2 regions of the Saccharopolyspora halophila genome follow, and region 2 is predicted to be linked to the other one. Evidence: riboswitches for the same ligand, from Rfam matches in the RefSeq annotation. Region 2 holds a riboswitch; the other holds the start of a gene.
What was found. Region 2 has a riboswitch for S-adenosylmethionine ahead of thrC (threonine synthase). Riboswitches for the same ligand answer to the same signal wherever they lie in the genome.
Positions count from the first base shown of each region.

Region 1: linked by a shared signal. The riboswitch ahead of ABD289_RS01610 (hypothetical protein) and the one ahead of thrC (threonine synthase) in region 2 are both predicted to bind S-adenosylmethionine.

Region 1 is NZ_BAAARA010000001.1:328,026-331,420, forward strand. Features, by position in the region: gene ABD289_RS01600 (resuscitation-promoting factor) at 1-240, shown strand, start outside; gene rsmA (16S rRNA (adenine(1518)-N(6)/adenine(1519)-N(6))-dimethyltransferase RsmA) at 340-1,188, shown strand; SAM riboswitch class I at 1,364-1,453, shown strand; gene ABD289_RS01610 (hypothetical protein) at 1,458-1,673, shown strand; gene ABD289_RS01615 (methionine ABC transporter ATP-binding protein) at 1,771-2,796, shown strand; gene ABD289_RS01620 (methionine ABC transporter permease) at 2,793-3,395, shown strand, end outside.
Region 2 is NZ_BAAARA010000018.1:9,460-12,854, forward strand. Features, by position in the region: gene ABD289_RS20135 (ComEC/Rec2 family competence protein) at 1-227, shown strand, start outside; gene thrC (threonine synthase) at 290-1,546, opposite strand; SAM riboswitch class I at 1,559-1,695, opposite strand; gene holA (DNA polymerase III subunit delta) at 1,801-2,790, shown strand; gene ABD289_RS20150 (EamA family transporter) at 2,795-3,395, opposite strand, start outside.

The DNA of each region.
Region 1 (3,395 bases), on a different contig from region 2:
TGGGACAAGCTCGTGCAGTGCGAGGCCACCGGCAACTGGTCCGCCAACAGCGGCAACGGCTACTACGGCGGGTTGCAGTTCGACAAGCAGACCTGGGACGCCTACGGCGGCGACCAGTACGCCGAGTACCCCCACCAGGCCAGCCGCGAGCAGCAGATCGCGGTCGCGGAGAAGGTCCGCGACGCCCGCGGTGGCTACGGCGCCTGGCCCTCCTGCTCGTCCAAGCTGGGCCTGAGCTGACGCTTCGCGCGAGGGCCGCCCACCGCTTCGCCGGTGGGCGCCCCTTCGTAGTTCGCCCTGGTGAGAAAGCTTCCCCGGGACACGGCTAGGGTTTGAGCCGTGGAAGACCAGCTGCTAGGACCGGGCGATGTGCGCCGGTTGGCCGCCGAGCTCGACATCCGGCCGACGAAGAAGCTCGGCCAGAACTTCGTGCACGACCCCAACACGGTGCGCCGCATCGTCTCCGCCGCGGAGGTCACCGCGGACGATTCGGTGCTCGAGGTCGGTCCCGGGCTCGGTTCGCTGACGCTGGCCCTGCTGCCCGCGGTCGGTTCGGTGACGGCCGTGGAGATCGACCCGGTGCTGGCGGCCAAGCTCTCCGCCACGGCCGCCGCGTTCGCGCCCAACTCCGCCGAGAACCTGACGGTGCTGCAGGCCGACGCGCTCAAGGTGCGCGCGGAGGACTTCGCGGAGCCGCCCACGGCCCTGGTCGCCAACCTGCCCTACAACGTCGCCGTGCCGGTCGTGCTGCACCTGCTGGCCGAGCTGCCGAGCCTGCGGCGCGGCCTGGTGATGGTGCAGTCCGAGGTCGCCGACCGGATGGCGGCCGAGCCGGGCAGCCGGGTCTACGGCGTGCCCAGCGCCAAGGCCGGCTGGTTCGCCGAAGTGCGCCGCGCGGGACCGGTTTCGCGCAACGTCTTCTGGCCGGTGCCCAACGTGGACTCCGGTCTCGTCGCCTTCCGGCGCGTCGATCCGCCGTCGAGCGCGCCGCGCGAGGAGGTGTTCCGGGTCGTCGACGCGGCTTTCGCGCAGCGGCGCAAGGTGCTGCGCGGTGCGCTGGCGGGCTGGGCCGGTTCGGCGACGCGCGCCGAGGAGTACCTGCGGGCGGCGGGCATCGAGCCCACCGATCGCGGTGAGCGGCTCACCATCGCCGACTTCGCCCGGATCGCCGAGGCGAAGCAGTCCTGACCACCCGGCCGGGCGATTGCGGGTTCGAGCGATGTCGTTACTGAGGGTTGGCTGGAACACCACGCGGTGTCCGGAAATTCCCGCTTCGCCGGGTGTGTGACAAGTCAAACAAACTCCGGAAAGTGACCGCTATCAACTTGCGCTACGGCGTGCCAGTGGGGTCTACTATTCGGGAAATCCATCCCGAGCGGCCGAGAGACCTGGCTTGTTGACGCCGCAGCAACCACCCGATGCGGGCAGGTGCTAACGCCAGGGCCGATGGAGCGATCTTGGATTCCAACGCGCTGTTAGCGACCACGCCCGCCGGCGAACCCCGGTTCGAGGCGTTCTTCCCGCTGCCCGCGCAGCACCTCCAGGCCACGCCGCCGCGCGCTCGAGCACGAGTAGCGCGCTCGGAGCCTGCCCTTCTCCGGGAGCTGTTCACCCAGCGCCGCGTCATCGATCACGGGCTGCGCACCACCACGGCCTGTCGTCGCGCGATGTGACCCGGTCCTTCCCCCGTTTCTTCAACTTCTTCAAGTTCACCCTGACCTGCTGCCCGCGACGCGGGCGCGGTCGTCGCGAGCTGATGTGGAGCAGATCGTGATCTCTGTCGAGAACCTGACCAAGTCCTTCCAGCACAACGGTGCTGCCGTCCGCGCTCTCGACGGTGTGTCGATGGAGGTCAACCCCGGTTCCGTGTGCGGTGTGGTGGGGCCGAGCGGGGCCGGGAAGTCGACCCTGGCTCGCTGCATCGCGTTGCTGGAGAAGCCGGACAGCGGTGCCATCCGGGTCGACGGCACCGACCTGGTCGCCCTGGAGGGCCGTGCGCTGCGCGCCGCGCGCCAGCAGATCGGCGTTGTGCCGCAGGGTGATTCGCTACTTCGGCAGCGCACCGCCGCGGGCAACGTGGCGCTGCCGTTGGAAGCCGCCGGGATCAGCGGGCCGCAGCGGCGCACTCGCGTCGCCGAGCTGCTGGACCTGGTGGGCCTGACCGACAAGGCGTCGGTCTACCCCGACCAGCTCTCCGGCGGGCAGCGCCAGCGCATCGCGGTCGCCCGCGCACTGGCCGCCAAGCCGTCGGTGCTGCTGGCCGACGAGCCGACCTCGGCGCTGGACCCGAGCACCACCGACTCGGTGCTGACCGTCCTGGACCGCGCGCGCTCCGAACTGGGCGTGACCGTGCTGGTGGTCACGCACGACATGGCGGTGGTCCGCAAGGTCGCCGACGACGTCGCGGTGCTCGACGGCGGCCGGGTGGCCGAGCACGGCAAGGTGCTGGACCTGGTGGCCGATCCGGGCAGCCAGGTCTCGACCAGCCTGCTGCCCGCCACCGACCAGGCCGAGCCGCTGCGGCCCTCCGCGAGCGGTGGGCACGACGTGGTCGCCGAGATCGTGCTGGTCGGTTTCGCCGCCGTCGGGGCGCTGCTGCCGGAGGCGGGCAACCGCTTCGGCGTGGACCTCGCGATCCTGGGCGGCGGTTTGACCCGCCTCGGCGACACCCCTGTCGCCAAGTTCCGCATCGGCCTGACCGGGGAGCGTTCCGAGGCGGCGCTGAATTGGATGATCGAGCGGGACGCGCATGTCCGGCGCGCCCCGGTGTGCGTTGACGGAGTTGCTGCTGCGTGACTGATGTGACCCCCTGGACGGAGGTCGGAGAACTACTGGGCGAGGCAACGCTCGAAACGCTCTACATGGTGCTGGTGTCGACCCTGCTGGCGGTCGCCGGCGGGTTGCCGCTCGGCGTGCTGCTGCACCTGACCTCGCCGGCCGGGCTGAACCCCAGGCCGACGTTGTACCGGGTGCTCGGCGTGATCGTGGACGTGGTGCGTTCAGTGCCGTTCGTGGTGCTGCTGGTCGTGCTGGCCTCGTTCACCCGGTTGCTGGTCGGGACCTCGATCGGCAGCACCGCGGTGATCGTGCCGCTGACCATCGGTGCCGTGCCGTTCTTCGCCAGGCTGACCCAGAACGCGTTGCGCGAGGTCGGCTTCACCCTGGTGGAGGCGGCGATCACGACCGGTTCGAGCAGGCTGCGGATCGTTTGGACGGTGCTGCTCGGCGAGGCCCGGGCGGCGCTGGTCGGCGCGGTCGGCGTCACCGCCGTGGCGCTGATCGGCTACGCCGCGATGGCCGGTGCCATCGGTGGAGGTGGCCTGGGGGCGACCGCCATCCAGGACGGCTACCAGGGCTACGACGACCGGATCCTGTGGGGATCGGTCGTGGTGCTC
Region 2 (3,395 bases):
GCTACACGGCGCCGCGGTTCTTGCGGCGCGTGCGGCCGCGGGTGGCGTTGATCAGCGTCGGCGCGGGCAACGATTACGGGCACCCGAGCCCGGTGATCACCGACGGGCTCGCCCGTGCGGGCGCTCGTGTGCTGCGCACCGATCGGGAAGGAGACATCGCGATCCTGCCAGGCGAGCGGGGTCCGGAGCTGCGCACGCGCGGCGATCCGATCCGCGCCGTGGATTGAGCGCGAAAACGGGTGGCCGTCCGCATCGGACGACCACCCGCGTCGAGTTCAGCGGCCGGGGCTCAGAGACCCAGCGCCTGGTTGACCGAGTCGGTGGTGGGCTCGACCGTGGCCTTCGGCCCGATGGAGTCCTGCACCGCGTCCAGGGTCTTGAGGCCGTCGCCGGTGATCAGCAGGACGGTCTCGGCGTCCGGGTCGATCTGGCCGGCCTCGATGAGCTTCTTGGCGTTGGCCACGGTCACGCCGCCCGCGGTCTCGGCGAAGATGCCCTCGGTGCGCGCGAGCAGCTTGATGCCCTCGCGGACCTCCTCGTCGGTGACGTCCTCGATGGCGCCACCGGTCTTGCGCACCACGTCGAGCACGTAGGGGCCGTCGGCGGGCGCGCCGATGGCCAGCGAGCGGGCGATGGTGTCCGGCTTGACCGGCTGCACCACGTCGTTGTTCTCCTTGAACGCGGTGGCCACCGGCGAGCAGCCGCTGGCCTGCGCGCCGAAGATCTTGACCGGGCTCGGCTCCACCAGGCCGACCTGGCCGAGCTCGTTGAAGCCCTTGTAGACCTTGGTCAGCTGCGAACCGGAGGCGATCGGAACCACGATCTGCTCGGGGATCCGCCAGCCCAGCTGCTCGGCGACCTCGTAGGCCAGGGTCTTGGAACCCTCGGAGTAGTAGGGGCGGACGTTGACGTTGACGAACGCCCAGTCCTCGTGATCACCGGCGAGCTCGGTGGCCAGCCGGTTCACGTCGTCGTAGTTGCCGTCGACGGCCAGCAGGGAACCGTCGTAGACCGCGCTCATCAGGATCTTGGCGCGCTCCAGGCTCTTGGGGACCAGCACCACCGAGTCCCAGCCGGCCCGGGCAGCGGCGGCGGCCACCGCATTGGCCAGGTTGCCGGTGGACGGGCAGGCCAGGACCTTGAAGCCGAACTCGCGGGCGGCGGCCAGCGCGACTGCGACGACGCGGTCCTTGAAGGAGTGCGTCGGGTTGCCGGTGTCGTCCTTGATCCAGATCTTCTTGACGCCGAGCGCCTTGGCGAGGTTGTCGGCCTCGAGCAAGCGCGTACAGCCGGGCTCGGTGTTGGCGATCCGGTCGACGTTGCTCGGCACCGGGAGCAACTGCTTGTAGCGCCAGATGGAACGCGGGCCGGCCTCGATCTCCGCGCGGCTGATCTTGCCGAAGTCGTAGGCGACCTCGAGCGGCGAGAAGTCCTCGAGGGACACGAATTCGGGAGCCAGGGGCTGCCGGTGCCCTTCTTCCTTCGACACCAGTTCGACGGCGTTGCCGAGGTCGAGCTTCTTGGCGGTCTGGGCAGCAGCGGTCATCGCGAGGTCCTTTCCTCATCTATCCCGCGGGCACGGGTCGGAATTGGCACCGCTTTCGACCGAGACCTCGCGAATGGACATCACGGACCATCGGACGGACGGTTGCCGGGGCTTCAACGGGCCGTTCCCTCTGCCCCTCTGGATGAGCTATTCCATTTTAAACAGCTGACAAGCACGCTAGTGGACTTCCCACGATCCTGGCCAGTGCGATCCAGATGACGGAACTGTCGGGAGCGCGTGGCACGATGCCGGATATGAGCTCCCCGGCCGTGGTCGCCGACCCGTTGCACTTGGTTCTCGGAGACGAAGAGCTCCTGGTTGAGCGCGCGATGTGGTCCGCGGTGAGCGCCGCTCGCGCGGCCGACCCGGAGACCGAGCTGCGCAGGGTGAAGGTGAGTGAACTCACCCCTCCGGAGCTGGTCGAACTGCTCAGCCCGTCGCTGTTCGCCGAGGGGCGCGTGGTCGCCATCGAGTCGGCGCAGGACGCGGGCAAGGAGATCGCCGAGGCGATCCTGGACTACGCCAAGCAACCCGCCGACGGCATGACCCTGGTGGTGCTGCACAACGGTGGTGGCCGGGCCAAGCACGCCAAGGAGCTACCCAACGCGCTGAAGAAGGCCGGTGCTCGGGTCACCGAGTGCAAGAAGATTACCAAGCCCGCCGAGCGCGAGGCGTTCGTCCGCGACGAGATCAAGCGCGCGGGCGGCAAGAGCGACTCCGGCGGTGTCTCCGCTCTGATCGAAACGGTCGGCTCGGATCTGCGCGAACTCGCCTCGGCCGCCTCCCAGCTGGTCGCCGACACCGGCGGCGGCAAGGTCACCGACGAAGTGGTCCGCCGCTACCACCGGGGCCGCGCGGAGGTCACCGGCTTCGTGGTGGCCGAGAAGGCCGTCGTCGGCGACCGCGCGGGCGCGCTGGAAGCGCTGCGCTGGGCCATCCAGCTCGGTGTGCCGCACGTCCTGATCGCCGACGCCCTCGCCGACGCGGTCCGCACCATCGGCCGGGTCGCCGCCGCGGGTGCCCGCAACGACCCGTTCCGGCTGGCCGGTGATCTGGGCATGCCCGCCTGGAAGATCAAGAAGGCCCAGGCGCAGTCCCGGGGCTGGACCCCCAACACGATCGCCGAAGCGCTGCGGGTCACCGCCGAGGTCAACGCGGGCGTGAAGGGCATGGCCGCGGATGCCGACTACGCCCTGGAGCGAACGGTCCTGACGCTGGTGCAGCTCCGCAACCAACGCCCCTGACCGCTCAGGCCACGCCGAGCAGCACCACGCCGCAGAGGACCACCGCGGCCCCGCTCAGGCGGCGGACCGGCTGGGGTTCGCCGAGCAGGCGCCAGGCGAGCAGCCCGGCGATGACGATGCTGAGCTCACGCCCCGGGGCCACCAGGGTGACCGGAGCCAGCCGCATCGCGAACAGCACGAGGACGTAGGACAGCGGCGACAGCAGGCCCACGGCCAGGATCTCCCGCCGGTGCCGCCGCCACGTCTCGGCCAGCGCTGCGCGGCGCGTCGCGGCGTAGGGGGACAGGAGGGCGCTGCGGGTGAGGTTGTTCGCCCAGTCGAACAGCAGCGGCGATAGCGCCAGGCCGGTGACCGCGTGGGCGTCCCAGAGCGTGTAGGTGGCAATCAGCGCACCGGTGAGCAGCCCGAAACCGATACCGGCGAGGTTCGCCCCGCCGCGCGGCACTCCGTCGGAGAGCCCGATCGCGAAGACGCCGATCACCACGAGCAGGGCGCCGCAGATCCCGATCCATCCGGGGCGTTCGCCCAGCACCAGCACCGCGACGATCACCGCCAGCATCGGCCCGGTTCCGCGGGCCAGCGGGTACACCACGGACATGTCGCCG